One region of the Bradyrhizobium sp. HKCCYLS3077 genome, then DNA from elsewhere that is predicted to be linked to it. Evidence: riboswitches for the same ligand, from Rfam matches in the RefSeq annotation. Region 1 holds a riboswitch; the other holds the start of a gene.
What was found. A riboswitch is a leader RNA that binds a small molecule or an ion and turns the genes downstream of it on or off. The one in region 1 is predicted to bind S-adenosylmethionine.
Positions count from the first base shown of each region.

Region 1 (15,809 bases):
CGCTTGTTGGGAATACAACCTCTACAAGACAGACACGAAGAACGGAGTGGAGCGCACCAGATTGGAGGCGTCCCACAAGATCTGCTTCCGGCCTGACGGTGTGGCCGACGGCCTCACCTATCACGCACACGACGCATGGGATTGGAGCGAAGAATACATGCTCAGCGGCAATGAGCTCCGCTTAGGCGGCGAGAGATTCGGCGATATCACTGCCATCGATGGGCAGAGTTTCACGATTGAGGCCGGAAGCGACCGCCGGGTTTACACGTATCTATGCCGGACAAAGTCTGAAAATGCCGCATGCGAGCCGTTCTAGTCTCGCCTGCTGTAGGTCCCCCGAGAAGCTGCGGCGTGCTGGATGCCCACCGGCGCACGCATGACAGCGGAGGCCGCGGCCGCCCTCCCTCCGTCATCGCGAGCGCAGCGAAGCGATCCAGGGGCCACACCGAAGGACCTCACGCGTAGCCCCTGGATTGCTTCGTCGCTTGCGCTCCTCGCAATGACGACCGGGTCTGATGACATCGCCCTACTCCCCGATGATCTTGATCAGCGCCCGCTTGCGCCGGCCGCCGTCGAACTCGCCGTAGAAGATCTGCTCCCACGGCCCGAAGTCGAGCTTGCCTTGCGTGATCGCCACCACGACCTCGCGACCCATCACCTGCCGCTTCAGGTGCGCGTCGGCATTGTCCTCGCCGGTGCGGTTGTGGCGATAACCGGAGACCGGCTCGTGCGGCGCGAGCTTCTCGAGCCACTGCTCGTAGTCGTGATGCAGCCCGCTCTCATCGTCATTGATGAAGACCGACGCGGTGATGTGCATGGCGTTGACCAGCACCAGCCCCTCGCGCACGCCGCTCTCCTTCAAGGCCGCCTCGACATCTCCGGTGATGTTGATGAAGGCGCGCCGGCCGGGCGTCTGGAACCAGAGTTCCTTGCGGAAGGATTTCATCGCGATCGATCCTGTCAGTTAGCCATGTCCCCCTGCGACACGGATGCGGGCGTGACGCCGGGCTGCAAAGTGTAATCCAGCTCACATCTCACACCGCGCGCGGGCGTCTATGTGTAGCCTCAATATGGTGGCGTGCACACCGCAAGAACGGGCGATGCAACCGCCCGCCGCAATGCAATCAAAAATTGAACCTAGCGTGATGCAGCAAGACATAACTGCATTGCCAATCTCATTTCGACGACAATCAACATGGCGGCTCGCCATTGGGCGACCACGGTGCGAACCCGCTTGGTCCGAGAGCCGCTCATTCTTATCGCGCGAGGACGCTCGAACTTGATGGACTGAGGCCGATCGACGCGAGTCACCATTCAGAGGAGAGAGACAATGGGCCTGTTGCGTATCAATCTCTTTGGCGGTGTCGAAATCCGGCAGCTCTCCGGCGAGGAGATCGTCATCCCGAGCCGCAAGGCCGCGACGCTGCTGGGCTATCTCGCCCTCACCTCTCCGCACGGCATTTCACGCGGCAAGCTTGCGGCGCTCCTCTGGGAGGGACGCTTCGGGGACAATGCGCGCGCCAATCTGCGGCAGACGCTGCTGACCTTGCGGCGGATGCTGCCGCAATGCAGCGCCGTCATCGCCACGGAACGCGACGACCTCCGCGTCCCAGCCAACGCTGTCAGCACCGACGTGCAGGAGTTCGAACACCTCCTCCGATCGGATGATCTGGAGTCGATGGCCCGCGCGGCCGCGCTGTTCCGCGGTGAGCTGCTCGACGGCATCAGTCCGACCTCATGCGCCTTCGAAGCCTGGCTGTCGGCCGAACGCCAGCGATTGCGCATCTTGGCGACACGGGCCATCGCCGGCCTGCTGGATGTCGGCGGCCGCGAGCACGTCGAGATCGCCACGAGCTTTTCGCTGCGCGTCCTCGCCGCAGATCCGCTGCAGGAGGACGTGCACCGCACCTTGATGCGCTGCTACGCGCAGCAGGGCCGCCGGGCCGATGCGCTGCGTCAGTATGACTTTTGCCGCAGCATCCTGCGCCGGCAGGTCGGCGCGGTGCCCGAGAGCGAAACCGAAAGCCTGCAGCGCGAGATCAGGCGCATGATGCGCGTGTGAGAGTCTGTGAGACCTTGCGCATCGCTCGACTGATTTTGACGCCACATTCACGCTCCGCTTGACACCTGCATCACGCCTGAACGCGCACCCTCGGTCTCGATCGACGTCGCGCATCATCGGTTCCTGAAGCGGAATCAGCGCGCCGCTCGGGCTCAAGCAACAAGCGAGGAGACACACCATGAGTGGCATGCAGCAGCAGACTGAGGATTTCAGCCAGCTCAATCCCGAAGGCATTTTCGGCTCCGTTCTCGGCAAGATCGCCGGCCAGGTGATCGGACGCGTGATCGGCGGCAAGACCGGCGGCAACATCGGCAGCGTTGCGGGCGGCATCGCCGGCGGGTTCCTTCCGTTCTCGGTCGCACCCGGCACGGAACAGCCGTCCGAGATGGAACTGCAGGGCTTCTGGAGCGTGCTGAAGAAGATCGGCCAGGGCGTCCAGACCGGGCTCAACGTCGGCCACAATCTCGGCATCTTCAGCGCCGATCCGCAGGCCGCAGCGGTGGCGCAGCCGACCGACATGGAGCTGCAGAGCTTCTGGAGCGTGCTGAAGAAGATCGCCCAGGGCGCGCAGACCGGTCTCGATGTCGGCCACAAGCTCGGCATCTTCAGCGCCGATCCGCAGGCGGCCGCTGCGGCGCAGCCGACCGACATGGAGCTGCAGGGCTTCTGGAGCGTGCTCAAGAAGATCGGCCAGGGCGTCCAGACCGGCCTCAATGTCGGCCACACCCTCGGCATCTTCAGCGCCGGTCCGCAGGCGGCTCCCATCGCGCAGCCGACCGACATGGAGCTGCAGAGCTTCTGGAGCGTGCTGAAGAAGATCGGACAGGGCGTCCAGACCGGTCTCAATGTCGGCCACAACCTCGGCATCTTCAGCGCCGGCCCGCAGGCGACCGCTCCGTCGCAGCCGACGGACATGGAGCTGCAGGGCTTCTGGAGCGTGCTCAAGAAGATCGCCCAGGGCGCGCAGACCGGCCTCGACGTCGGCCACAAGCTCGGCATCTTCAGCGCTGGTCCACAGGCGGCTCCTGCCGCACAGCCGACCGACATGGAGCTGCAGAGCTTCTGGAGCGTGCTGAAGAAGATCGGACAGGGCGTGCAGACCGGCCTCGATGTCGGCCACAGCCTCGGCATCTTCAGCGCTGGTCCACAGGCGGCTCCTGTCGCACAGCCGACCGACATGGAGCTGCAGGGCTTCTGGAACGTGCTGAAGAAGATGGGACAGGGCGGCTATGGCGGATACCGCCCCCCCACCTTCGGACAGCCGCTCGGCACCTTCAGCAACGGCCAGGCCGGCACGATGCACTAGCGCGACAGATCTGAAGCAGAAGCCCACGGCATCGGCGCGTGGGAGACGAAGCGCGAAGCGGCGGGCGCACGCAACGTCCGCCCGCCGCTGACCTGACACGGAGGAAACGACACATGGCGGATCCCAACGCACCGCAGGAATTCATCGTCCAAGGCGAGCCCGTGAAGTCCGGTCAGCTCGCCGCTCATCTGAGCAGCGAGCCGAGCGTCAAGCGCGTCGGGCAGGTCGCGCCTGATGTCGTGATCCTCTCCATGACCAAGACCCAGGCCGATCATCTCCGATCGACCTTCCGCACGATCGTGGTGGAGCCGAATGCTCCGCTGAAACCCTTTGACGCCGGCTGACCGCCGCTGCGTCGCCGACGATGTGACGAGGATGAGGGAGCCCCCAAATGGCCGCACGAAACAAACCTGATAGTTCCGATCAGAAGGATCTGGCGGCCATGGCCGTCAACGGAACGGGAGCACAGCCAGCAACGGGCGACCAGCCGGCCGCCGACACGGCTGCTCCGGCGCAAGCCGCGGCAGCGGTGACACCCCAGGCGTCCCCTGCCCCCCAAGCCACGGCTCGAGCGGACAGCGGCAACGCTGCGCCACCGAAGGGCCAGGCGGTCGCGACGGTGGCGCAGCGGCGGGCGCAGTACATCCTGGCGCCGCGGCAGCAGATGGGGCTCGGCACATTCAGCGCCGACTTCATCGTCCAGCAATTGACGGGCAGTCCCGAGATCGACGTCGTGAAGACGATCCAGCCGCCGCGGCTGTTCGGGTTTCAGAGCGCCGACCCCGGACAGGCGCCGCTCGGTCCGATGGTGCTCGCCCGCATGGCGCCCGACAAGGCCGAGTTGCTGAAGAGCCAGGCCGGTGCGCGGCTTGCCGTCGAGCGCGACGTGCCGCTCACCTACATGCTCGATCCGACGCTGCCGCAGATGCCGGCGCCGCATGCGCTGCCGAACCCCGGCGTTCTCGTTCCGCTTGCCGACGGGTTCTCGACGACGATCGAAGTGATTGGCGAAAGCGGTCCCCTGCCCGAGACGGAAGTGTATGTATTCGGCAGCGTGTGGCCGGTCCAGGGCGTCACCGACGGCAGCGGCCGCGTCACGCTCCGGATCCAGGGCGAAACGCCCGACACCATCCGCTCCATCCTGATCAAGCCGCGCGTGGATTACTGGACGTTCTGGCTCGAGCGTCCGCAACTGGTGCCCGACAGCGTGAACCGCATCGCCGCTAAGACGCTGGGCGCCTATCTGAACGGCTTCCCCGGCCAGCAGATCCTGGGCTGGGGCCAGCGCGCCATGGGGCTCGATCGTCTGCCCCTCACCTATAATGGTGCGGGCATCAAGATCGCGATCATCGACTCCGGCACGGCGCCGACGCACCGCAATCTGCACGGTGTCTCCATCGGGAAGAGCATCGTCGGTACCGATCCCGCCGCCTGGACCGTCGACACCATCGGTCATGGCTCGCATTGTGCCGGCATCATCGCCGGTGGTCCGGTCGGATCCGGCGGCGGCATTCGCGGCTTCGCTCCGGCGGCCGAAATCCACGTCTGCCGGATCTTCCCAGGCGGCCGCTTCAGCGATCTCGTCGAGGCGCTGGACTACTGCATGGAGCATGGCATCGACGTCGCCAATATGAGTCTCGGTGGTGGCGAGCCGTCGCAGATCATCGAGGACCGCATCCTGCGCGCCAAGCAGTTGGGCCTGGCCTGCATCGTCGCCGCAGGCAACTCATCGGGCCCGGTGCAGTTTCCCGGCTCGACGCCGCACTGCCTGTCCGTCGCCGCGATGGGCAAGTGGGGCGAATTCCCCGAGGACAGCTTCCACGCCCAGCAGGCCCTCGACGGCTTCCGCAGCAGCGACGGCTATTTCCCGGCGAAGTTCTCCTGCTTCGGCCCGGAGATCGATGTCTGCGCGCCGGGCGTCGGCATCGTGTCCTCGCTCCCGTCGGACGGCTTCGGCGCCTGGGACGGCACCTCGATGGCGACGCCGCACGTCACCGGCCTCGCTGCGCTGGTGCTCGCGCATCATCCCGACTTCAAGGGGCCGTTCGCGACCCGCGACGCACGGCGTGTGGAGCGGCTGTTCCAGATCCTGAAGGAGACGGCGACGCCGTTGCAGTTCGGCGATCCCAACCGTTCGGGCGCGGGCCTGCCGAACGCGATACGCGCGCTCGGACTCGAGAGCAGCGTCACCACGGCACCCTCTGCCGATCCGTCGCTCGACGTGCTGCGCCGCCTGCTCGGACTGACACAGGGCGCGGCGCCGTCGGCGATCCCGCCGCAGGCGCCGAACGGGAAGCTGAACGGATCAAGCCCCGTTGCAAGGGGGCCGGCGACCACGGCCGGCGCGCAGAGCCCGCCGATCGGTGACCCCACCCCGTCCCAGATCCGCGACATGATGCACAAGGTCGGATTGCTGTAGGCCTCGTGACACGCGCCAAGACCTGTGGACTCACCTGATTGCACGACGGGCAGTTTGCGCATGGATCTCATGCATCAACTGCCCGTCGTGTTAGTTTGTCGCAACGTCGAGCCCTTGCGTCGTCGGGCAAATCGGGCGCAGATTTTCGCCCGTCCCGCCTCACTGCAAGAGGGGCGTATCGCGGTCGTCACGAACGCTGAGGTGGGATGCGGTGGGCGTGTCGGGTTGCGCGTGAGTTCGCTCGCGTGGACGAACAATTCCGATGCGCACGGTCAAGTCGCGCGGTCCTGACATCCCGACGCTGATGTCAACTCACGGCGAAGCTTTCGCTTCTCGTGGGGATGGTGGCCAGAAAGCCCGGCGCACCAGGGAGAACGCGAAGCAGCCGTCAAACCATCGCGCAGGGAAGGCCGGGTGTTCCCGGCTCGTACCTGTGGTACCTGCCGCCTGCATTTTTTCTCGCAGGCGGGCCATGGGTGCGGCCAGCATCCGGCCTTCCCTGCGCCTCTGCGTTTTCCAGAGGCGGCGACTGATGCAGAGCCCGGGCGCGGATGCGCGGCGGGAGGTTTATGCCTTGTCTCAACCACATCGGCTCTTTGAAAAGTGAAAAACGCCAACCCCAAGCTCGTCATGGCCGGGCTTGTCCCGGCCATCCACGTCGCTCCGCATCCGCGATCTACATTACGATCGTATCGTAGAGATCGTTCCAGTCGGGGTTGCTTGCAACGATCAGCCCAACCTTCCACGCGCGCGACCAATGCTTGATGTTGTGCTCGCGCTGGATGGCGCTTTGGATATCGTCGAAGATCTCGAAGTAGACCAGCCGCCTCAAGCCATATCGCTTGGTGAAGCCGTCGATCAGGCCACACCGATGCTGATAGACGCGTTGCACAAGATTGCTGGTCACGCCGACATAGATCGTGCCATTGGGACGATTGGTCATGAAATACACGTAGCCACCCGCCATCGCGGGATACTACGACGAGCCATTGTCACGAGCAATATGGCAACTGATTTGCTCGTCATGCCCGGGCGCAGTCCCGGCCATGACGGTGGAGAGAGGTCGACCATCACCCACTCCGTCCCATGTCGCAATTGGGTTACTCGTCATGCCCGGGCTCCGTCCCGGGCATCCACGTGGTTCTCAGGGTGCCGCACGACGTGGATGGCTGGGACAAGCCCGCCATGACGGTTGAGAGAGCGGGACACAAACGTCTACAGCATGCTGGGCAGCGGATGGCGCCCTACCGCCGCTCCCCTCGGCTCAGCAGAAACACGCCCTGCTCGCCGAACATGTTCCAGAACCACCAGGGCATCGCGACGCGCAGCGGACGGCCGTCGCTGTCGAGCGCGACCGCGCGCTCCATCTTCACGCCGATCTCGTCGCAGAGCTGGACGAAGTCCTTGATGGTGCAGAAATGGATGTTGGGCGTGTCGTACCAGGTGAAGGGCAGATTGTCGGTGCGCGGCATGTGGCCGCCGACCAGCAGTTGCAGGCGCAGCCGCCAGAAGCCGAAATTCGGGAAGGTGACGATGGCGCGGCGGCCGATGCGCAGCAGATTTTCGAGCACGGCCTTCGGCCGGCGCGTCGCCTGCAGGGTCTGCGACAAGATTACGTAGTCGAAGGCGTCGTCGGGATAGTCGACGAGATCGGTGTCGGCATCGCCCTGCACCACCGCGAGCCCCTTGGCGACGCAATGGTTGACGCCCTCGCGCGACAGCTCGATGCCGCGGCCGTCGATGCCGCGGCTCTCCAGGAGCTGCAGCAGGTCGCCATCGCCGCAGCCGATGTCGAGCACCTTGGAGCCGCGCTCGACCATGCCGGCGATCAACAGATGATCGGGGCGATAGGCCAGCACCTCGCCGCCGGAAAAGCCGTCCAGCGGCAGCACACCTTGCAGGCTCATGGCTCAGCCTCCGTTCGCGGGCTTCAACCCGCGCGCCTTGCCGGCGGAATCGAGAAACGCGCTGGCGATCTCGAAGAACTCGGGCACGTCGAGCAGGAACGCATCGTGCCCCTTGTCGGTCTCGATCTCGGCGAACGACACCCGCGCGCTGGACGCGTTGAGCGCATGCACCAGCGCCCGCGACTCCGAGGTCGGAAACAGCCAGTCGCTGGTGAACGACACCACGCAGAACCGCGTCTGGATGCCGCGGAACGCCGCCGCGAGGACACCGTCATGATCCGCGGCGATGTCGAAATAGTCCATCGCCCGCGTCAGATAGAGATAGGAGTTGGCATCGAAGCGCTCGACGAAGGACGAACCCTGGTAGCGCAGATAGCTCTCGACCTGGAAATCGGCGTCGAACGAGAACGTCGGCAGCTCGCGGTCCTGCATGCGGCGGCCGAACTTGCGATGCAGCGCGGCGTCCGACAGATAGGTGATGTGCGCGGCCATCCGCGCCACCGCGAGACCGCGATGCGGATGCGTGGCCTTGTCGGCGTAGCGGCCGTGGTCCCATTCCGGATCGGCCATCACGGCCTGGCGGCCGAGCTCGTGGAAGGCGATGTTCTGCGCCGAATGCCGCGTCGCGCAGGCGATCGCGAGATTCGCGAACACGCGGTGAGGATAGGCCACCGTCCATTGCAGCGCCTGCATGCCACCCATCGAGCCGCCGACCACGGCGAACAGGGTGTCGATGCCGAGATGATCGATCAGCATCGCCTGCGCGCGCACCATGTCGGGAATGGTGATGATCGGGAAGTCGAGACCCCACACCTTGCCGGTCGTCGGGTTCAGCGAGGCCGGGCCGGTCGAGCCCATGCAGCCGCCGATCACGTTCGAGCAGATGATGAAGTAGCGCGCGGGATCGAGTGGCCGTCCGGGGCCGACCAAGGTCTCCCACCAGCCGGGCTTGCCGGTCATCGGATGGCGGTTGGCGACATGCTGGTCGCCGGTCAGCGCGTGGCAGATCAGCACGGCATTGGACTTGTCGGCGTTGAGCTCGCCATAGGTCTGGTAGGCGATCTGGAACGGCGAGAGGTCGACGCCGCAATCGAGCTTGAGCGGCTTGTCGGCGCCGAACTGCGCGACCAGCGAGCTCGGATGGTCGACCTCGTGCGAACGCTCTTCCGGCGCAACGCTGCGCAGCGCGGAGGTGGATTTCGGCGTCAGGCCTGTCATGTCTCTCACCCCGGCCTTCCGGCAAGGGCTCCCGAACCACGTGACATATCAGGCCATGAAAAACCCGGCCTGAACTGGGGTTCGGCCGGGATCGATAACGTCCCCGGCCTGTTTAGCGAGTTTTTTAACGTGGCTGCAAGCCGGCCGGCTCAAATGACCACGGAACGAGCAGAAACTAGTCCCGCGGGCGCTCCTCGTCAAGGCAAGCTGGGGTTGACCGCCAATCGGACTTTCCACGGCTGCAGACCAGCCAAGCCTAGGCAGCACAAGGTAAACTTGCTGTTGCACAGGCCCGGCGCATCGGACAGAACGGCACTCGTTCCCCCCGCGCAGAGTGATCCGGACATGTCGAACCCGCCGCCCGCACCGCCCTCGCTCGCCGATCTGCGCAAGGAGATCGACGCGATCGACGAGCAGGTGCACCACTTGCTGATGCAGCGGGCCGACATCATCGACCGGCTGATCAAGGTCAAGAAGACCCAGGAGGTCGGCTCGGCGTTCCGCCCGGCCCGCGAGGCCGACATGATGCGCCGCCTGGTGCAGCGCCATCGCGGCATCCTGCCGCTGGACACCGTCGAGGGCATCTGGCGGGTGATTGTCTCGACTTTCACCTATGTCCAGGCGCCGTTCTCGGTGCATGCCGACGTCTCCGTCGGCGAGTCCGCGATGCGCGACTCCGCGAGGTTCCATTTCGGCTTCGTCGTGCCCTACGTCGCCCATTTCAGCGCCCAGGCGGCGGTTGAAGCAGTGGCGCGCTCGAAGGGTGATCTGGCGCTGGTATCGACGACCTCGGGCCATACGCCGTGGTGGATCACGCTCGAGCCTGTCGGCGCGCCGAAGATCATCGCGCGGCTACCCTTCATCGAGCGTGCCGACCATCCGGCCGCGCTGCCGGTGTTCGCGGTGTCGCGCGTCGCCGACGACGCACTGGTGCTGGAGGTCGAGACCTGGAGCATCCGCGTCTCCGGCTGGAATGCGCAGGTGTCGCGGGCGCTGTCGCCGCTTGCGGACGTCGTCGCGGTGCCCGATACCGCCTTCGACAGCGCCGCTCTGCTGGTGTCGATCGAGGCGCCGTCGAACCTCGACAGCATCAAGGCCGCGCTGATCGCGGCGGGCGCCTCTGTGCGCTCGGCGGCGCTCGTCGGCGGCCATGCGAAACGCTATACGGTTCCGAGCTGAGGCCAACCTTGCGCCCGAGATGATTGTCCGGAGTTGATGATGAACCGCCCCGTGCCGAACCCCGGCATTCTCGACATCGCACCCTACACGCCCGGCAAGAGCCCCAAGCCCGAGCCCGGCCGCAAGGTGTTCAAGCTGTCGGCCAACGAGACCCCGTTCGGCCCCTCGCCGAAGGCCATCGAGGCCTTCAAGAGCGCGGCCACGCATCTGGAGGACTATCCGGAAGGCACCTCGCGGGTGCTGCGCGAAGCGATCGGCCGCACCTACGGCCTCGATCCCGACCGCATCGTCTGCGGCGCCGGCTCCGACGAGATCCTCAATCTCCTGGCGCACACGTTCCTGCGCGAGGGTGATGAGGCGATCTCCACGGCGCACGGCTTTCTCGTCTATCCGATCGCCACCATGGCCTGCGGCGCCAAGAACGTCGTGGCCGCGGAGACCGAGTACCGCACCGACGTCGATGCGATCCTCGCCGCGGTGACGCCACGCACCAAGCTCGTCTGGCTCGCCAACCCGAACAATCCGACCGGCACCTATATCCCGTTCGACGAGGTCAGGCGGCTGCGCGCCGGCCTGCCCGCGCATGTCCTGCTGGTGCTCGACGCCGCCTATGCCGACTACGTCTCGCGCAACGATTATGAGTTCGGCCTCGAGCTGGTGGCGACCACCGAGAACACGGTGGTGACCCACACCTTCTCCAAGATCCACGGCCTCGCGGCACTGCGCGTCGGCTGGATGTTCGGACCCGCCCACATCGTCGATGCCATCAACCGCATTCGCGGGCCGTTCAACGTCTCGGCGCCGGCGATGCTCGCGGCCGTCGCGGCGATCGAGGACACCGCGCATCAGCAGATGTCGAAGACGCACACGGAGACGTGGCGCAACCGGCTCACCGAGGAGATCGGCAAGCTCGGGCTCAAGGTGACGCCGAGCGTCACCAACTTCATCCTGATTCACTTCCCGGCCGAACAGGGCAAGACCGCGGTCGAGGCGGACGAATTCCTGACCCGGCGCGGCCTCGTGTTGCGCGCGGTCGCCAACTACAAGCTGCCGAACGCCTTGCGCATGACGATCGGCACCGAGGAAGCCAACCGTCTCGTGATCGATGCGCTTCGTGACTTCATGGGGGCGAAGTGAGCGTCGCAGGGCATTTCGAACGTGTGGCGCTGATCGGCTTCGGCCTGATCGGCGGCTCGATCGCGCGCGCGGCCAAGCTGCAAGGCGTCGCCGGCGAGATCATCACCACGGCGCGCTCGGAGAAGACGCGGGCGCGCGTCGCCGAGCTCGGCCTCGTCGATCATGTGGTCGCGAGCAATGCGGAAGCGGTCAGGGATGCCGATCTCGTCATCCTCTGCATTCCCGTCGGGGCCTGCGGTCCGGTCGCCGCCGAGATCGCTCCGCATCTCAAGCCCGGCGCCATCGTCTCCGACGTCGGCTCGGTCAAGGGCGCGATCGTCCGCGACATGGCCCCGCATCTGCCCGCGCACGTTCATTTCGTGCCGGCCCATCCGGTCGCCGGCACAGAGAATTCGGGACCGGACTCCGGCTTCGCCGAGCTGTTCATCAACCGCTGGTGCATCCTGACGCCGCCCGACGGCGTCGATGCCGGCGCGGTCGATCATCTGCGCGCGTTCTGGGCGGCGCTCGGCGCCAAGGTCGAGATCATGACGCCGGATCATCATGACCGCGTGCTCGCGATCACCAGCCATCTGCCGCATCTGATCGCCTACACCATCGTCGGCACCGCCGACGAGCTGGCCCAGGTGACGGAGTCCGAGGTGATCAAGTTCTCCGCCGGCGGCTTCCGCGACTTCACCCGCATCGCCGCGTCAGACCCGACGATGTGGCGCGACATTTTCCTGAGCAACAAGGACGCCGTGCTCGATATGCTCGGCACCTTTACCGAGGATCTGTCGAAGCTGACGCGGGCGATCCGGCGCGGCGATGGCGAGGCGCTGTTCGACCACTTCACCCGCACGCGGGCGATCCGCCGCGGCATCGTCGACATCGGCCAGGATTCGGCGGCGCCGGATTTCGGCCGGCCGCTGCCGCAGCTCAAGAAGCCCTGAGATCAGAACAGCGGAGGAACGCGGGCGACCTTGAACGGACCGAGCACGACGACGCCATCGGAGAAGCGCAGCGGGAAGGTCCGCGCCTTGCGTCCCTCGAGCGTGGCTTCCTTGCCGAGCGCATTGATGCCGAACGCGACGCCGACATTGGCGTTCTGCTTGACGACCTTGCCGAGGCCGGGAATGGCGCGATCGAGCGCGCCCAACAGATTGTTGACGTCCTGCGACTTCACGCCGGGCGCGACGCGGTCGAGCGTCCCCTGCGGCACGCCATTGTCGAGCATCTTGTCGAGGCCGAGCGCCGGGATGACCTTTTCGATCCCGGCCACTGTCATCTGCACCTCGCCATCGATATTGCCGTTCGCCGTCAAGGTCAGCGTACCCGAGGCGACCGCGAGTAGTTCGCCCTGCTGGATGCGCGACTGGACGATCTCGACATGACCGCCCGCCGCCTGGATCTCGCGAAACCGCTCCGGCCAGGGCTTGGGCCGGAAATCCTTCAGCCCGGTGACGCGGGCCTGGATGTCCGTGTTGAAGGATTCGGCGAGCAGCGGATGGCCACCCTGGATGCTGCCGTTGGCAATCTGCAGCGCGGTTTCCAGCACCGGGTGATCCGACGGCGTGCCCTCAGCCAGCCGGCCATGCAGTTCGGCGTGGTCGGCACGCGCTGTGGGTACGGCGGCGTTGCCCTCGATGCGATCGATGGTCGGCTGTTCGAACACGAGGTCGGCACGCTGCGGCGGTCCGGGGAGGCCGCGGACGCTGGCCTGGCCGACCTGCCAATTGACGACGAACGAATCCGGGCCGCGGCCATCGGCGATCTTTGCCGGTCCCTTGAACTCGGCGATGACCCGCTTCGGGTCCCACACCTGCGCGACGACCAGGATCTCGTCGAGCTTGGCGTTCATCAACGGCGTGCCCGCCGCCTGCGAGAACAGCGCGACGCTCGGATCCGAACAGCGCACCTCGAGGCGGAACGGAAAGCCGGCGACGGAGCGCTTGGCGCAATCATAGACGCGGCCGGACTTCGCCTCACGCGCGCGCCAGGCGTCGGCCTGGACATCGACCTGCGAAGCAGCGAAGAACCAGAAGGCGCTCCAGCCGACGGCGGCGATCAGGAGCAAGACGGGGGCAATGAAGAGCCCCCAGAGCGGGCGCCTGCGGCGCGCTTGTGGCAATCGAGACATGCAGGACACCCTTTGGGCAGCAATTTTGGCGATTCCGCGATCACGGATTGTGTACATAAGTTAACAATTCGCGAGCCCCACACTTAGGCGTCCGCTGTCATGTCCGCAATGACCCTCTCCCCACGCGAGCTTCCCCAAGGTGACCTCTGGGTGTTCGGCTATGGCTCGCTGATGTGGCGTCCCGGTTTCGACTTCGTCGAGCAGGTGCCGGCACGGCTGATCGGCGAGCATCGCGCGTTGTGCGTCTACTCCTTCGTCCATCGCGGCACGCCCGAAAAACCCGGGCTCGTGCTCGGCCTGGATCGCGGCGGGGCCTGTCGCGGGATTGCGTTCCGGGTTGCGGAAACAAAACGCGACGAGACGATCGCGTATTTGCGGGCTCGCGAGCAGGTGACCTCGGTCTACCGCGAGGTGACACGCTCTGTATGGCTCGAAGGCGACGCGCGCGAGCGGGTGAGCGCGCTGGTCTACGTGGTCGATCGCGGCCATGTGCAATATGCCGGCCGGCTGTCGCTGCAGGAGCAGCTGCGTCATGTCCGCCAGGGTCACGGCCAATCCGGCGCCAATCGCGACTACGTGATCTCGACCGTGCACGCGATCGAAGCGCAGGGTTTTCGCGACACGCAGTTGCATCGGCTGGCGACGATGTTGCACGACGACGGCCACTCGCTGCATCTGCCGTCCGGAGGCGCGGCGTGACGCGCATCAAGCCTGCACTTCGGCCGGCACGCGGCCGAACAGTTGCGCCTGCTCGGCCTGCCCCGCGGCGACGAGACGGCCGGTCGCCTCCTCGATCATGGTTTGGAGGCGCGTCATGAACTCGTCGCGCGGCAGGCCCGGCGGCAGCGGATCGAGAAACTCCACCACCAGCGTGCCGGGATAGCGGAGGAACGTGCGGCGCGGCCAGAACAGACCCGAGTTCAGCGCCACCGGCAGGCAAGGCACGCCGCAATCCGTGTAGATCAGGCCGACGCCGCCCTTGTAGTCCGGCGGCGCGCCCGCCGGGCGCCGCGTGCCCTCCGGAAAGATCACGAACTGCCGGCCATACTTCACCTCTTCCGCAGCCCGCCGCATCACCTGCTTCAAGGCGCGGGCGCCGGAGCTGCGGTCGATGGCGATCATGTTCGCCTTGAGCAGATACTGCCCGAACAAGGGAATCCGCAGCAGCTCGCGCTTCAGCACGAAGAACGGCGCGTCGAAGAAGTGCAGCAGCGAGATCGTCTCCCACATCGACTGGTGCTTGGCGGCGACGATCAGCGGCCCCTTCGGGATCTTCTCGACGCCGCGATACTCGACGCGGATGTTGCAGATGGCACGCATCAACAGGATGTTGCTCTGGCCCCACCAGTTCGCCACGCGCAGCAGCGCCTTGCGCGGCATCGCGAGCGTCGGCAGCGCGACCAGCGCCCAGAATACGAAGTTCGGATAGAACAGGATGTTGAACAGGAGCGAACGCAGGAAGATCGAGACCATCAGAAACCCAGTTCAATTGGCTTGCGCCGTCGCCGGCCGGCGCGGCACCGAGCCCGTCGGCGGCTCGGCCTCGGGCACGAGATCGATACCGAGATCGGCAAGTCGCAGCCGCACCTCTGCGGCGACATATTTGGCATATTCGGACAGCAGCAGCCTGAGCGTCGGCGCGCTGGTCCACCACGGCTCGTCGCGCCATTTCTCGCCGACGACGGCATAGGGAATGAGATCCATGCTCGGCATCGCGTGCGACAGCTCCACGATGGCGCGCGGCATGTGATAGTTCGACGTCACCACGATCAGCGACTTGAAGCCGCGCTCGCCGGCCCAGCGCCGCGTCTGGGCGGCGTTGCTGCGGGTATTGATCGCCGAATAGTCGAGATCGACGCAGCAATTGATGAACGACCGCGCCTCCGGCAGCGACCTGGTGATGTCATTCGCATCATTGGTCGGATGAACGCCGGAGATCAGCAGCCTGCGGCCGTAGCCACCGGCGAGAAGTTCCACCGCGTCCGACACGCGGGACGAGCCGCCGGTCAAGACCACGATGCCGTCCGCCTTGCGCTCGGGCTTGATCTCGGCGCCGCGCAGCTGCGACAGGAAGCCGACGAAGCCGACGGCGGCGACGAAGAAACCGAGTCCCAGCGTCGCCACGGCGCCGGCAAGCGCGCGCCCCGCCACCACATAGAGCGGCAGCTTGCGTCTGCTATCGTCGGTCTCTGGCCCCATGCCGTGCCTGGATCGTCCTTGGCTGCTGGTGCGCGACGCCATGCCGTCGCGCGATCCCGTCGTTCAAGTCCGGGAGCGCTGGCAGGTTTCGCCGGTCCCCCGATCACGTTCGCTCGCCGCCATCCTGGCGCACGACCGTGCCCGTGTTCGTGACCCCGCTCACCCCTGTCCTGCCTCACCCGACGCAAACGATTTTAGGCGGTTTTCGGGCGGAGTGAAATCCGCAACCAAACGGCTGGGGACAGACCACCGTCAATCGATGC
Region 1 covers NZ_JBNPTH010000001.1:1,204,732-1,220,540, reverse strand. The annotation lists gene ACQR0Z_RS05415 (hypothetical protein) at 1-316, shown strand, start outside; gene ACQR0Z_RS05410 (secondary thiamine-phosphate synthase enzyme YjbQ) at 527-946, opposite strand; gene ACQR0Z_RS05405 (AfsR/SARP family transcriptional regulator) at 1,331-2,062, shown strand; gene ACQR0Z_RS05400 (hypothetical protein) at 2,241-3,368, shown strand; gene ACQR0Z_RS05395 (hypothetical protein) at 3,482-3,712, shown strand; gene ACQR0Z_RS05390 (S8 family peptidase) at 3,760-5,787, shown strand; gene ACQR0Z_RS05385 (GIY-YIG nuclease family protein) at 6,464-6,754, opposite strand; gene metW (methionine biosynthesis protein MetW) at 7,032-7,694, opposite strand; gene metX (homoserine O-acetyltransferase MetX) at 7,698-8,912, opposite strand; SAM riboswitch at 9,004-9,083, opposite strand; gene ACQR0Z_RS05370 (chorismate mutase) at 9,258-10,091, shown strand; gene hisC (histidinol-phosphate transaminase) at 10,131-11,228, shown strand; gene ACQR0Z_RS05360 (prephenate/arogenate dehydrogenase family protein) at 11,225-12,160, shown strand; gene ACQR0Z_RS05355 (DUF2125 domain-containing protein) at 12,163-13,347, opposite strand; gene ACQR0Z_RS05350 (gamma-glutamylcyclotransferase) at 13,447-14,046, shown strand; gene ACQR0Z_RS05345 (lysophospholipid acyltransferase family protein) at 14,053-14,820, opposite strand; gene ACQR0Z_RS05340 (YdcF family protein) at 14,833-15,546, opposite strand; gene ACQR0Z_RS05335 (cell division protein FtsX) at 15,799-15,809, opposite strand, start outside.

Region 2 (15,809 bases), 490 kb from region 1:
CGCCCGCATCTGCGGCGTCACCGCAATCGAGGCGATGATCGCATCGCCGCGATTGGAGGACAGCGCGTCGAGCAGGGTCTCGAAGCGGCGCATCTGGATGGTGCAGGTGACCTTGATCTCGTCGCAGATCGCGCGAGCGAGATCGACGTTGAAGCCGGCTGGGTTGCCGTCCGGGCCGGTGAAGTTGAACGGCGGATAGTCGGTCTCGGTGAGGAAGCGGATCACGGTGAGGCGCGACAGCTCCGGCCGCTCCGGCCGGCGGCGAGGATCCCAGAATCCCGGCACGGCCTGCGGCGCCGCTTCGACGGCGGGCCGGACCGGCGCCTGCGCATGGGCGTCCGAGCCGGCGGCGCCCAGGCCAAGGCAGAACAACGCCGCGGCGACGACGGCGCCGGTGCGAGAAACGGAGTTCGAGGGTCGTGACAAGACGGTCGGCATCAGCGGTCCCGAGGGTCAACGCGCCTTATAGACCATCCAGGCGCGAATTCGAGGCTGGATTCCGGTCAGGCGCGGCCGCCCGGCCGGAGCGTTAACGCCGCTCAGAGGTATTTCTTCAGATCCGCCGCCGCTTCCTCGGGGGTCCGTTTCAGGTTGAACGGCGCAACGAACCGGCCGTTGCGGTCCATCAGATAGACCAGCGCGGTATGGTCCATCGTGTAGTCGCCATCCTTCAGCGGGACCTTCTTGGCATAGACGCGGTACTCGGTCAGCACCTTGGCCAGAACCTCGGGATCGCCGGTCAATCCCTTGAGGTGGGGGTCGAAGCTCGAGAGGTATTCCTTCATCGTCGCCGGGTTGTCGCGCTCCGGATCGACGGAGATGAAGTAGGCGTTCACGGCATCGGCATCCTTGCCCATCGCGCGCAGCACCTCGGAGATCTCGAACAGCGACGTCGGACAGACGTCCGGGCAATGGGTAAAGCCGAAGAAGATCAGCGTCGGCCGGCCTTGCAGGCTCTTCTCGGTGACCGTGGCCCCGCTCTGGTCGGTCAGTTGGAACGGTCCGCCGATCGCGGCAGGGGCTGCGATGTTGCGGCCGCCGCCCATGAGCAGGAACATCAGCGACAGCCCGACCACCAGGCTGGCGGCGAAGGCGCCGATGATCACCAGCGGACGGGTGACATTGGACTTCATGCCAAGGTTCCTTCTCTCAGAAGCAGGCCTGCCAGCCGGCCGCGATCATGTCGAAGAAGACCGCGGTCCCGTACTGCAGCCAGAGTATCGCCGCGGCGGCAGCGAGCCCCAGTGCCGCGACGATAGCCGTGATGGCCGCGCCAGGATGGCGGGCGACCGTTGCGGCCGGTATCTCTTGCGGCGCGGAAAGAGGCTGCATGATGGCGTACTCACCCGGCGGGCGCCGGCCGAACGGCCCATCCCACCCCGTAACGCCTGAGATAAGCCCCGCGGACGGCTGAGGCAAGCGCGGCTTGCCCGACCGCGGATCATGCGCTCCGGGCGGAGCGCGGTACACGTCAATGCGAAGCAGACGTCTTAATGCGAAGCAGACGCCTTGGCGGCTCCCGGCGACATCGCCGGGGCGTTGGGCGCGACCTGAGGATTGGGCGGTGAAGCGGCCTGGGCGTCCATGTAGCAGGGCTTGTACATCGCCTGCAGCTCCTTGCCCTTCAGGAAGATCATCCGGGGGGTCAGGCCGCCGCGCTGGGTGATCCAGCGGCGGATCTGCGACGGGTACATCGAGTACAGCATCTGGGTCGCCTCCGGATTGGTGACGGCCCGGCCGTTGGTGCCGAAATCCCAGGCGGCATGGAAGCCGAGATTGGCGTGCGAGGTGACGCAGATCTTGTCGTGGGGAATGGCGCCGAGAACGATCGTGCAGGCGGACGCGCACAGCCCGTCGATGATCACATACTCACCGGACGACCGCAGGCCCTGGTATTTGTCGACATAGGTCCCGATCCGACCGCCGCGGTCATCGGCAATGCGGACCACGGCCTGGCTCGCACTGACCCCCGACAGCAAGAGAACGACCGCGAGCAACCCCGTCCAGAATTTCATGTCGAGCCCCAGTTCAACCCGGCGAAACCGATCTGACCGACTTTGGTACACTTCGTGTGATGCACGTCTTGTGATGCACGCCTTGCGATACTTGGACTGCGGCGGACCTTTGCAATCACGAGCCCATCCGCAGAACCGGAACGCGAAGGCCAAATCCAAATCGCAAATGCAGCGTGTTTCGAGATCGTGTTTTTGTCCAGGAGAGCGCAGCGACCGACGCCAAATTCAGCGCGAGTGTTGCAGGCCCGCTGCACCAATGAGTCGCGATCACGCGAAACCGGTCCAACCCTGGTTCCGGACATGGCAGCCGCGCCACGAGCTTGGCGAAGGCTCGGCGTGATTCGCCGGGCACGACGGCATTCGCGCCACGGCGGCGCAAAATCCCCGCAGAATCACGGGCCGCGCGGAAGCCGCGCAAGCACGGCACGACGACACGCAAGGCGGCGGTGTTTGGTCACCTTGCGCACGCGGCGTTGCACATGGATGACGGACGATGCTTGCAGATGATCTGCGGCGCGCGACAGCCTCGGGTCAGGTTTGCACTGCGCTGATGCAATCAGAGGTTTTATGACGATTTCGCCACATTCGCGCCACGGACCACCGCAGGCCGCGCGCACGCGGATCGGCCGCCGGAGCCGACCGTCCTGCTCGGATCGCGCGTTCAAACGAAGGACGTCGGCGTAGGCGGCTCTCGTCGGAGCGTGGGGTCGAACTAACCGTCGGGCAGGCGAACGCTTGCACCGAACGTGACGAGCGGCGCATCGGCCGCGCCGAGCTCGATCTGGCGCGACGGCACTTCCTGATAGCGGCCGTCTTCAGTTTTTCTTAATTCATATTGCCAGACCGTTAACGTCTCGCCGCGCGCGAGCGCGTTGCGGATGCGACTGGCGCCGCGGCCGGGCAGCTTGAGCAGATCGTCGCGCATCATGCCGATCATCGACGGGCTTTCGCCCCGATGCAGCTCGAAGAACACCATGCGATTGGGCTTGTCCTGCGGCTTGAGCACGGTATCCGCCGTGAACAGCACCAGGCAGATCGCAACGGCAATCAGCTTCCAAGTGTCGGACAACATGAGACGCATTCCCCGCACCGCCTCCGCGCAAAGACCTAGGTCTCGCGCCGACGGGCGGCAACTTACAGTTTGGTCATGAGGGTTGAGTTGACGTTGGACGTAATCGATTCGTCGCGCGAACGGCGCGATCATCGGCATGCCATCGTTCACAACATGGAGAGCACCGATGACCGACACTCAGATCGTCGCCGACGGTTACATTGCACTGTGGAACGCGCGCGATGCCGCGCAACGCCAAGCCCTGCTCGCTCGGCACTGGAGCACCGAGGCCAGCTATGCCGACCCGCTCATGCGCGGTGACGGCCATGACGGAATCGACGCCCTCGTGACCGGCGTCCAGCAGCGCTTTCCCGACTTTCGCTTTCGCCTGCGCGGCACCCCCGATGGCCACGGCGACCACGTCCGCTTCTCCTGGTCGCTCGGCCCCGACGATGCCGAAGCTCCGATCGAAGGGACCGATTACGTCGAACTGGCCGGCGGCCGCATCCGGCGCGTGACCGGATTTCTCGACAAGGTGCCGCCAGCCGCCTGACGCCTCCACGCAGCCAGCCGCCTGCACCGGGGCTCCCATGTCGCCGTGGCAGAGCAGGCGCCGTGTGATTGCGCTACGTCAACGTCGACCCTGAACCGTGACGGCAAGACGCTGCCGGCGCGACGCATTCAGGATCGCCGGAGACAGGCGTGCAGCAATCAAGTCCCATCGATGATCCCGCAATGGCGGCCGGCCCGCTGGCTGCCATTGCGACCTTGCCCGAGTTGTGGCGCTGGCGCGTCGCGCAGAGTCCCGACCACGACGCCTATCGTCACTGCGACCCGGATACCGGCCGATGGACGCGCTTCTCCTGGCGCGAGATCGATGCCGTCGTTGCGCGCTGGCGACGCGCCCTCGCGGCGGAAGACCTGGCCCCGGGCGAACGCATCGCGATCCTGATGCCGAACGGCCTCGCGCATCTCGCGATGGATCAGGCAACGCTTGCGCGGGGGCTGGTGCCGGTGCCGATGCACGCCGTCGACAATGCCGACAGCATCGCCTACATCCTCGCGGACTCCGGCGCACGGCTGCTGCTGGTCGATTCGGACGAGCGCTGGGATGAGATTGCCGCGGTCGGCCAGGCGCTCCCCGAGCTCAAGCGCATCATCTCCGCCGGACCGAACCATGGTCCCGCCCGCTCCGCCGACGATCGCCTCGTGTCGCTGGAGGCGTGGCTGGGCGCAGCCGACGCGGCACCACCCGAGGCCCCGGTCACGGTCGCGCCGCACGACCTCGCCGCCATCGTCTACACGTCCGGCACCACCGGCCGGCCGAAAGGCGTGATGCTGTCGCACGGCAACGTCGTCGCCAACGTGAAGGCCATCCACCAGCGGCTCACGGCCGGCATCGACGATTTGTTCCTGTCATTCCTGCCGCTGTCGCATACGTTCGAACGGACAGCCGGCTATTACTACCCGATCGCGATCGGCGCCTGCGTCGCCTATGCGCGCTCGGTGAAGCAGCTGTCGGACGATCTCGTCCAGGTGCGCCCGACGATCCTGGTCTCCGTTCCCCGCATCTATGAGCGGATCTATTCGCTGGTGATGCATCACCGCGCCATGGCCAATCCGCTCGAACGCGCGCTGGTCGACCTGACGATCGCGATCGGCGGCCGCCGCTTCGATGCGCAGCACGGGCGCGGCACGCCTCTCTCCACGTTCGACCGCCCCACCTGGCCGCTGCTGCAGCGCCTCGTCGCGCAAAAGGTGCTGGCGCGGTTCGGCGGGCGGCTGAAGGTCGCGGTCAGCGGCGGCGCGCCGATCGCCGAGCCGGTGGTCCGTCTGTTCCTGTCACTCGGGCTCGAGGTGCTGCAGGGCTACGGCATGACCGAGACCTCGCCGGTCGTCAGCGTCAACACGCCTGATGACAATGACCCGCGCACGGTCGGCCGTGCCCTGCCCGGCGTCGAGGTCCGCATCGGCGCCAATGACGAACTGATGGTGCGCGGACCGAGCGTCATGCTCGGCTATTGGCACAAACCGGAAGAGACCGCGCGCGTCAAGGAGGCCGACGGCTGGCTGCACACCGGCGACCAGGCCCGCATCGACGACGGCCGCATCACCATCACCGGGCGGATCAAGGACATCCTGGTGACCTCGACCGGGGAGAAGATCGCACCGGCCGATCTCGAAACCGCGATCCTGACCGACACGTTGTTTGAGCAGGCCATCGTGATCGGCGAGAACCGGCCGTTCCTGACGGCGATCGTCGTGCTCAACGCCAAGGGCTGGGCCGAGCAGCAGGCCAGATTAGCCGCGCACGGGCAGCGCGGCCCCGAGGCTGAAGCCGCTTCGCTGCTGCGCCACATCGCTCGCACCGTAAAGGCCTATCCGTCCTACGCGACGCCAAAGGCGGTGCACTGGACCTTGGAGCCGTGGACGGTGCAGCAGGGCCTGATCACACCGACGTTGAAGAACAAGCGTCCGGCGATCGAGCGAGCGTTTGCGAAGGAGATCGACGCCATCTACGCGAAGCGGCCGGCGGCAGCGCAATGAGCCGTTGACGCTGAAAAAGGCCGGGGCGAGATTGGAGCGGGCGAAGGGAATCGAACCCTCGTATGCAGCTTGGGAAGCTGCCGTTCTACCATTGAACTACGCCCGCGCTCGCCCATGCTTAGCCGAGAGGAGGCGTTTCGCCAAGCGGCTTGTTGCCGCGAGCCGGACACCGAGGCGATCCGCGGGCGCCGCGGCGCCAGCGGGCTCGCCCAATCGTGATCGGCCCGAGACCGCCGGCCTGGGAACGGGCCGAAAAGCCGGTGCTTGTGCTGATCAGGCGGCACCTCCTCGCCTCGCCGTCAGGCCCATGGAAGCTGACCACATGAACAGCCATCACCGCGCCTCCTCGGCTTCGGCAGCGCTCGCGATTCTCTCGCGTCCCTCGGCGCTCGATATCTACACACTCGCATGCGGCCTGTTCCTCACGGTCGCGCCCTGGCTGTTCGGCTTTGCTCGCGCCGCTGGCCGGATCGATGCCGCAGTGGTCGGCACGGCGGTCGTCGCGCTGTCGGTCGGCGGTCTGCTGGCATTTGCGGATTGGGAGGAGTGGCTCAAAGTCGCATTGGGCGTTTGGCTGATTGCGGCGCCTTGGATGCTCGGCTTTGCGCACACCTCGGCGATGCATGTCAGCATCATCATCGGCGTCGCCGTCACGTTCCTGAGCCTGCTCGAACTGTGGCTCGCGCATGATCCTGATTTTGCAGGCGACCGATCACGGTGACGGAGCGCATCTAACGACATGGCGTCTCCACCTCGAGGGCCGGTCCGCTGCGTTGCATCCCGCCATCGCGATACCGTTGCGGCCGTCACGACGCGGCGCTTGACAAGCATGACCCAAATCAGGGCAAACCCCGCCCCGGTCGCGCCGCGCTGCTAACACGCTGTTAACAAAATTGATGCGGGCGACCGCGACGATGTTATGCTTGTGGTGTGGGGTTGGGGTGGCGTCATGGGGCGTGGGTATACGATCTTTGATACGGCCCTCGGCCGTTGCGGCATTGCGTGGAGCGATGCGGGAATCACCGGCGTGCAACTGCCGGAAGCACGCGAAATCGAGACGCGCCGGCGCATGTTCCGGCAGTTTCCCGAAGCACGGGAGGAGCGCCCGTGTTCAAATACTGAACTTGCGATCAAGACCATCAGCGCCATGCTGCGCGGGCAGGATGTCGACTTCTCCGACGTCGTCCTCGACCTCGGCGGCGTGACGCCGTTCAATCAGCGCGTCTATGACGCCATTCGCGCGATTCCGCGTGGAGAGACGCGTAGCGCCGAAGAGCTCGCGAATGAGTTGCACGTTCCCGGCGCGCTGCATTCGATCGTGCAGGCGCTGTCGAAAAATGCGTTCGTGCTGATCGTTCCCTGTCATCGCGTACGAGAAATCGGCAATGGCCTGGACAAGCCGTCGCCCAACAGCGGCCTCATCTCCAAACGGCGGTTGCTGGCGCTCGAAGGCGCCAAGACGCCTGCGGGCTTCACGCTGTTCGACGCCTTGCTGGCCGCGGAACGGCCGCGCACTGCGTCGCGCGCACGCTGAGATCGGGGCGCGCAACGCTCGCGCGCGCGGGCGTTGCAGCAAGCCACTCGCCTTTTGCGGACCATGAATTAGATTTGCGGAATGACCGCGACGATCCTGTTCGAAAGCCGAGACGTCACCGTGTCCGAGTTCCGCTGCGCAGCGGTCCCGGGCGAGCGTCCCTATGTCGAGCAATTCGGCGGCTACTCGCTGTCCTATGTGCGCAAGGGCAGCTTCGGCTGCCATCACCGCGGCCGCTTCCACGAACTCGTCACCGGCGCTCTGCTGGTGGGCCACCCCGGCGACGAGTTCATGTGCACGCACGACCACGTCTGCGGCGACGAGTGCCTGTCGTTCTTTTTTGCTGACGAGCTCGTCGACGAGATCGGCGGCAACAGACAGGCGTGGCAGACGGGCGCGATGCCGCCGCTGCCGGAGCTCATGGTGCTCGGCGAACTCGCACAGGCTGTCGCGACGCGCGAGCAGACGCTGGGCCTCGACGAGATCGGACATCTCCTTGTCGGCCGCTTCGTTGCGGCGGTCACCGGCCGTCAGAAGCGTTCGATCAAGCCGAGCTTGCGCGATCGCCGGCGCGCGGTCGAGACTGCGCTATGGCTCGACGACAATGCGCATGAAACCATCGATCTTGCCGGCGCCGCACGCGAAGCCGGCGTCAGTCCGTTTCATTTCCTGCGGCTGTTCGCGGCGACGCTCGGCGTCACGCCGCATCAATATCTGATCCGGGCGCGACTGCGGCGTGCGGCGCGGCGTCTGAGCGAGGAGGACACCCCGGTCACCGCCATCGCCTACGACACGGGCTTCGCCGATCTCTCCAACTTCACCCGCACCTTCACGCGCGCCGCCGGCATCTCGCCCGCCAAGTTCCGCAAGGCTTCGCGCGGCGAGCGCAAGATTTTCCAAGAACGGATAAGCCGGCACTGATTGGATGATCCCAATGCACGCGGCCCCGCGTGCGGCACTTGGGAGATCATCGATGTACGATCATATCGGCCTGAAGGTCAGCGATCTCGACGCGAGCGTGCGGTTCTACACGTCTGCGCTCGCGCCGCTCGGCCACATTCTCTGCTCGAAGGACGAGACTTCCGCCGGCATCGGCCCGAAGGGCGAGCCGGCGCTGTGGCTCTATCTCGACAGGACCGGACGTAGCGGCGCGGCGCATGTCGCGTTCCGCGCCAAGGACCACGCGGCCGTCGCCAGATTTCACAGCGAAGGTCTCAAGGCCGGCGGCAGCGACAATGGCGGCGCCGGGCCGCGCACGGACTACAGCCCGACCTACTACGCGGCGTTCCTGATCGATCCCGACGGCAACAACATCGAAGCCGTGTGTCCGTGAGAGCAACGTCATGGCATCGATCTACAAGGATGTTTCCATTGCACTGCCTGCAGACGCGGTGTGGGCCGTGGTGCGCGATTTCGGCGCGGTCCATACCAGGCTGGCGCCCGGCTTCGTGGTCGATACCAGGCTCGAGGACGATGTCCGCATCGTCAGCTTCGCCAACGGCAACGTCATGCGCGAGCAACTCATCGATTGCGACGATGCGCGGCGGCGCATCGTCTATGCGATCGACGATCCACGCATGACCCGGCACAGCGCCTCGATGCAGATCATCCCGGACGGCGAAACTCGCTGCCGAATGATCTGGATTACCGACGTGCTGCCGCACGCCATCGGGCCTTACATCGCGCAGCAGATGGAGATCGGCGCGCGCACGATGCAGGACACGCTGGGGAGGCTCGCCGCCTAGCCCGCGCGCCGCACCGGCGGAGCCTCCGCGACGGAAGCAAGCTCGGCCGTGACCACGGCCGGGCTGAACTCGACCGTGGCCGGCTTCGGTCCCCAACGGGTCAGCATCACACTGGCGAGCGTGAGCACGCCGAGCAGCACCATCGACGTCGCCGCCAGCATGAAGAACTCGCCTTCAGTCGCCGCATGCTGCAGCAGATAGCTGCCGCCGACGGCGATGAAGATGAGCCGGACCGTCTGCGCCAGCACGGGGCCGAGCACCTTGGCCGCGCCCTGCGATGAGAAATACATCGAGATCGCAAGACCGATGAACGCATACATCGGCGCGGCGATGCGCAGATAATGCGCGCCGGCGGCGCGCGCGCTCGGATCCTGCGTGAAGATATCGACCCACACTTGCGGGACGAACGCAATCAAGGTGGCGAGCGCGCCGACTGACGTGAACGAGACGAAGCCGGCCGTCCAGGCGATGCGACGAGCACGCGCGACACGCTCGGCGCCGATCGCCATGCCGACCATCGGCACCGACGCCATGCCGACCGAGAACGCCACGGTGGTCATCATGAACTCCAGCCGGGCACCGATGCCGTAGCCGGCGAGCACGGCGGTGCCGAAGCCGGCCAGCATGTGCGTGAAAATCGCGATCGACAGCACCGATTGCAGCGGGGAGAAGCAGGCGACGGCGCCGACTTTCAGGATATCGGCGAACATCGCGCCGCTGATCTTGAGGCCCCGCAGCTTCGGCCTGACGCGCGCGCGGCCGGAGAACAGGTACCAGCCCATGACCGAGATGCTGACGCTGAAGGCGAGCAGCGCGCCGGCGGCGACGCCGCGCATGCCCAACCCGAGGCCCAGACTCAGCGTTCCCCCGAGCACGATCTGCAGCAGCGCGGAGCTCAGGATCATGAACGACGGCAGCTTCATGTTGCCCGTGCCGCGCAGAATGCCGGCCATCGAGTTCATCAGCCAGGGCAACATGGCGCCGCCGAAGAAGATCTGCAGATAGGCCACGGCGTGGCTCAACACCGTGCCGCGGCCGCCGAGCGTCTCCAGCAGGCCGGGGCCGAACACGAGCATGCCGACCATGAAGGTCGCGCCGAACGTCAGCGCGATCAGCAGCGCATGCGAGGCGAGCGTCGAGGCGCGGTCGGTGTCGCCGGCACCGAGCGCACGCGCAATCGCCGAGGCGACGCCGCCGCCCATCGCACCGCCGGACATCGTCATGGTGAGGATCACCAGGGGGAACACCAGGGCCATCGCGGCCAGCGCCTCGATGCCGAGCCGGCCGATATAGGAGGTCTCGGCAATGACGACGCAGGTGCCGGCTGTGTTCGCGATGATGTTGGGCCAGGCCAGCGACAGCAGCGTCTTGAGGATCGGCCCGTCGGCCACCGCGTTCCGCGACGGCTTGACGGGCGGCACGGGCCGCCCCTCGCCGACCGGAGTGTCGGCCAGGCCGATCTCGGACATGTTCGCTCCCCGCGTGGCTGCGGTTGGTGTCGCAGCGCAATTATCGGTCGTCTCTAGCACATCGCGGCGTGCGCCGGATGCATTGGGGGTGCGCGCGCGGCGCGCAGCGCGCTACAGGCGGAAGTGCTTGGAGAGCTTCAAGCCCTGCGCCTGGTAGTTGGAGCCGATCCGGCTGCCATACATCGCGTTCGGCCGCGCCAGCATCTTCTCGTAGACGAGCCGGCCAACGATCTGGCCGTGCTCGAGGATGAACGGCACCTCGCGCGAGCGCACTTCAAGTACCGCCCGCGAGCCCTGCCCGCCGGCGCCGGCATAGCCGAAGCCGGGATCGAAGAAGCCGGCATAGTGCACACGGAATTCGCCGACCAGGGGATCGAAAGGCACCATCTCTGCCGCGTAGTCCGGCGGCACTTGTACCGCTTCCTTCGAGGCGAGGATGTAGAACTCGCCGGGATCGAGGATCAGGCTGCCGTCGGGCCGCGCCTTGATCGGCTCCCAGAATTCCTCCACCGGATAGCCGCCGCGGCGGTCGACATCGACGACCCCCGTATGGCGCTTGGCGCGGTAGCCGACATAGCCGTTGGCATTGCTGCCGGACAGGTCGACGGACAGCGCGACACCACCGGCGAGATCCGCATCGTCGCGATCGACCAGCCGCTCGGCCTCGTGCAGCGCGATCAGCTCATCCTCGGACAAGACCGCGTCGCGGTAGCGGAAGCGGACCTGGGAGAGGCGCGAGCCCTCGCGCAACAAGACGGGAAACGTCTTCGGGCTGATCTCGGCATAGAGCGGACCGTGATAGCCGGCGCCGATCATGTCGAAGCGCCTCGTACCGTCGGCGATCACGCGGGTGAACACGTCGAGCCGCCCGGTCGAGCTCTTAGGATTGGCGGCGGCGACGATGTCCTTCGGCAGCGCCAGGCTCTCCAGCAGCGGCACGATGTAGACGCAGTTGGTCTCCAGCACCGCGCCATCGGCGAGCGCGATCTCGTGCAGCTTCAGCTCGTCGATGCGCTCGGCCACCGTGGAGCCCGGCCCCGGCAGGAAGCTCGCCCGCACCCGATACGCCACGTCGCCCAGCCGCAGGTCGAGGCTCGCCGGCTGGATCTGGCTCTCGACGAAATCGTATTCCGGGATGATCAGGCCAGCCTCGGCCATCGCCACGATCATGCGGTCGGGCAGGATGCCATGGGCGTCGGCGGGAAGCGAAAACGGCAAGACCTGATCCTTTGCCGGAATGGCGGCTATGCGAGCCTATATAGGGTCTTTTGACCGGTTATCCGATGGCTGGCTTGACGGAAAGGCCAGGTGGGACTATGAGCACGACTTATCCCGTGGTGATTTGAGCCGGCCGGCTTGCAGCCACGTTAAATAAGTCGCTAAACAGGCCGGGGACGATTGTGATCCCGGCCGTGAGGAGTTTTCCCAGGCCGGTTTTTTTGTGCCCATCGCCAGGCGCGGTGGTCACGATGGAGGTCACATGTCGAAGTCCCCCGCGAAGGCGCCGGCGTCGTTCGCCCACTACCGTCCCGAAACCCGGCTGGTGCATTCCGGCGGCCTGCGCTCCGAATTCGGCGAGACCGCCGAGGCGCTCTATCTCACGCAGGGTTTCGTCTACGCCACCGCCGAGGAGTGCGAGGCGCGCTTCAAGGGCGAGGATCCCGGCTTCATCTATTCGCGCTTCTCCAACCCGACCACGGCGATGTTCGAGCGCCGCATGATCGAGCTCGAAGGCGCCGAGGCCTGCCGCTCGGCCGCCACCGGCATGGCCGCCGTCACCACCGCGATCCTGGCGCCCCTGCGCGCCGGCGACCATGTCGTCGCGGCCAAGGCGCTGTTCGGCTCCTGCCGCTACGTCGTCGAGGACCTGCTGCCGCGCTACGGCATCGAGTCGACCCTGGTCGACGGGCTTGACCTCGACCAGTGGCAGAAGGCCGTCAGGCCGAACACCAAATCGTTCTTCCTGGAGAGCCCGACCAATCCGACACTCGATGTGATGGACATCCCGGCGATTGCCGAGATCGCGCATGCCCATGGTGCGCGGCTGATCGTCGACAACGTCTTCGCCACGCCGATCTGGCAGAGCCCGCTGGCGCTGGGCGCCGATGTCGTCGTGTACTCCGCGACCAAGCATATCGACGGCCAGGGCCGCTGCCTCGGCGGCGTGATCCTGTCGTCGGAGGCGTTCATCGCCGAGCACATCCACAATTTCATGCGCCAGACCGGCCCGTCGATCTCGCCGTTCAATGCCTGGGTGCTGCTGAAGGGCCTGGAGACCCTGGCGGTGCGCGTGCGCGCGCAGACCGACACGGCGGGTAAGGTGGCCGACTTCCTCGCCGCGCATCCGAAGATCTCGCGGCTGATCTATCCGGGCCGCGAGGACCATCCGCAGGCGGCGACGGTCAGGAAGCAGATGCGCGCCGGCTCGACCTTGGTCGGCTTCGAGGTCAAGGGCGGCAAGCCCACGGCGTTCCGCACGCTCAACGGGCTCAAGCTCGCGCGCATCTCCAACAATCTCGGCGACTCCAAGACGCTGGTCACGCATCCCGCAACGACCACGCATCAGCGGCTGACGCCGGAGGCGCGCGCCGAGCTTGGGATCAGCGAGGGCTTCATCCGCTTCTCCGCCGGCCTCGAGCATGCCGAAGATCTGATCGAGGATCTCGACGCGGCCCTGAAGGCCGCTTAGCCAATGGCGAATTGGCAGTAGCGAATAGATGGTCCCGTCCCCTATTCGCTACGCGCTATTCCCTGCTCGCGCTCGTCACATCGGCCGATAGGTCAACACCTCGGACGGCGCGTTGATGCCGAGCTTCACCTGGCCGACCGAGCGGATGATGTCGTCGCCGAGCAGCTGGGCGAAGCAGGCGTAGCCCCAGTCGCTCATGTGCAGGCCGTCCGAGATCACGAACTCATTCATCGGGATCGCCTGGCGCTCATGCCAGTCGCGCATCACCTCGAAGCGCGGGAAGATGCCGGCGTGATGCAGCTCGGCGATGCGGCCGAGCAGCTTGTTCATGCGGCTGGCGTTCTCCGAACGCTCGTTGACCCTCGGCGAATATTGCAGATCGACCAGCACGACGTCGGATGCCGCCGCCTGGATCTTGGCGACGCCGTCCTCGACCAGCTTGGCGGTCTCGGTCGGATCGAGGTCGCGCAGCACCGCATTGGTGCCGACCTGCCAGATCACGAGATCCGGATGGCGGTCGATCACCGACGTCTCCAGCCGCTTCATCATCTCCGGCGCATCCTCGCCGCCGACGCCGGCATTGATCACGGTGATGTCGGCCATCGGATATTGCCGGCGCAGCTGCGCTGCGAGCCGGTTCGGATAGTTGTAGTCGGGCGTGCTCGCGCCATAGCCCTGCGTCGATGACGAGCCGAAGGCGACGATGACGACCGGCAGGCCGGAGGCCAATTTGTTCGCGACATGCGGCAGGGAGATGAAATTCTTCTTCGCCACGCCCTTCGGCGGCAGGCAGGGCACGCGGTTGAAGATGTCGCTCGCGGACTTCGCGACCTGCTTGACCTTGTCGATCGCGCGCTCGGTGATGCTGCGCGACTGCGGCGGGGTGGCGGCCATGACCGCCGCACTCGCGGGCGACTGCGCGTCCGTCATGGCTGGCGCATTTGCCGGCGGCGACGTCTTGGCCGCAGGATTGACGGCGGCGATCGGACCGGGCGCCGGATTGCCGGCCTGAGCCACCACGACGTGGCCGATGGTCGGACGCAATTCGCTGACCGCAAACTCGGCAGCCACCTCGGCGCCCTGCGCGCGTGCGAGCTGCGGGCTGATCGAGAGAGCCGTCACCAGGACCACGGCAGCCGAAAGCGTCTCCCATGTCCCAGATACGCGGCACAATTTATTCGAACACATAGACAACATGACCCTAGTTCTGCTGCGCCGGACCGACATGCGCCGCGTCGATGATGAACTTCGACAGCGCCCGTCCGAGGCAATCATGAACCTGCTTGGCCAGCTCGACCCCGTGCGTCGGATTGAACAGGTCGAAATCGCCCTGCTCGTTCCATTGCCGCATGATCGCGAAGCGATCGAACAGCGGGATGTCGCGCTGCTGCGCCACCACCCGCATGTTGTCGACATAGGGCGGCACGGAAATCAGCGTTTCCGTCCGCGGGCTGTATTGCAGGTTCATCAAGACGACATCAGCTCCCGCTTTCTGCAGCGTCGCCACACCGTCGTCGACCGCCTGCCGGAACTCATCAGGATCGATCGACCGCATGGCGTCGACCGTTCCGGTCTGCCAGATGACCAAATTAGGCCTTTTTCCTTCCACCAGTTTAACAAGATTTCCGGCGATTTCCTCCGCCGTCTTTTTCGGCTGCAGCTCGACGGTCAGGTTGATGGTGACGGCCGGAAGCTTGTCCTTCAGGGCCGCCTGCAGCCGGTAAGGATACGCGGCGGCATCCGCCGTGCTGACAATGGAGGATGAGCGGCTTCCGACGACCAGAATATCCAGCGTGCGGGCGGTCTTGACGGCGTCTGCAACTTTCGGGAGCGGGCTCTCGGTCGTCAGCAGGTAGGCCGGCACCTCGCAATTCTGCGGCGCGTCTTCCGCGCGCGCAGACGCTGCCAGCGTCACCGCCAGCGCTGCGATACCAAACCTTAACCACGAGACGGACTTCATCAGCCCCCTCCCGCCAGATCGGCGTTGCTGCGCGCACCTTTTCGCGCCGCGCCCTTATCGGCCTCACGCTTGTACCACGAAATCAGCGACGCCACCCCCCACATGATGAGGATGCCGCACAGGCTGATCACCGCATGCATCATGGCGCCGCCCGACACTTCGGCAAGCACGAAATGACCCGCGAACGCCAGAAACACGCCGAGGCAGAAGATCTCCAGCGAGTGTTGCCCGCAAACAATCAGCGGCCGCAGCCAGCGTGACTTCAGCAGCGGCCAGTCCTTGCGCAGATAGTGCACGGTGAGTGCTGCGAGTGCGAGGAAATGCGCGAAACGCAACACGTCAAGATCGGTCTTGTCGATCGGATACATCCATTGCTCGATTCGGCGCGGCATCAGATGACCGAGCTGCGGGATGTACCAGGTCAGGGTGACGCAGAAGGCCGCGACCAGATAGGCGACGCAGAGCCCGAGCGTGATCGGGGAATTGATGATGCGTGACATGCGCTGTGCGCCGCCGAGCGCGCACCACGCGCCGAACACGAACAGCAATTGCCAGGCGAACGGATTGAAGGCCCAGAAGCCGTTCGGATAGGCGGTGAGATAGAGATCGAGCTCCCAGGTGACCGCGTAGAGAACGACCGACAGACCGAGGGTGACATCGGGACGCCAGCGCATCAGCCACAGGATCAGCGGCAGGAACAGCATCAGCACGATGTAGAGCGGCAGCACGTCCATGTTGACAGGCCGGAAGCGCAGGATCAGCGCCTGCACGATCGTCACGTCCGGCTGCTTCAGGAAGT
Region 2 covers NZ_JBNPTH010000001.1:716,203-732,011, reverse strand. The annotation lists gene ACQR0Z_RS03195 (transporter substrate-binding domain-containing protein) at 1-438, opposite strand, end outside; gene ACQR0Z_RS03190 (SCO family protein) at 540-1,133, opposite strand; gene ACQR0Z_RS03185 (hypothetical protein) at 1,150-1,332, opposite strand; gene ACQR0Z_RS03180 (hypothetical protein) at 1,491-2,015, opposite strand; gene ACQR0Z_RS03175 (hypothetical protein) at 2,728-3,225, opposite strand; gene ACQR0Z_RS03170 (nuclear transport factor 2 family protein) at 3,254-3,619, shown strand; gene ACQR0Z_RS03165 (AMP-dependent synthetase/ligase) at 3,769-5,613, shown strand; tRNA gene ACQR0Z_RS03160 (tRNA-Gly) at 5,646-5,719, opposite strand; gene ACQR0Z_RS03155 (SPW repeat protein) at 5,936-6,334, shown strand; gene ACQR0Z_RS03150 (methylated-DNA--[protein]-cysteine S-methyltransferase) at 6,563-7,147, shown strand; gene ACQR0Z_RS03145 (helix-turn-helix transcriptional regulator) at 7,229-8,068, shown strand; gene ACQR0Z_RS03140 (VOC family protein) at 8,121-8,480, shown strand; gene ACQR0Z_RS03135 (SRPBCC family protein) at 8,491-8,892, shown strand; gene ACQR0Z_RS03130 (MATE family efflux transporter) at 8,889-10,361, opposite strand; gene ACQR0Z_RS03125 (2'-deoxycytidine 5'-triphosphate deaminase) at 10,473-11,579, opposite strand; SAM riboswitch at 11,686-11,765, shown strand; gene ACQR0Z_RS03120 (O-succinylhomoserine sulfhydrylase) at 11,842-13,050, shown strand; gene ACQR0Z_RS03115 (GDSL-type esterase/lipase family protein) at 13,126-14,238, opposite strand; gene ACQR0Z_RS03110 (SGNH/GDSL hydrolase family protein) at 14,252-15,010, opposite strand; gene ACQR0Z_RS03105 (OpgC domain-containing protein) at 15,010-15,809, opposite strand, start outside.
Region 2: it holds a riboswitch for S-adenosylmethionine, as region 1 does, so the genes downstream of both, ACQR0Z_RS03120 (O-succinylhomoserine sulfhydrylase) here and metX (homoserine O-acetyltransferase MetX) in region 1, are expected to answer to the same signal.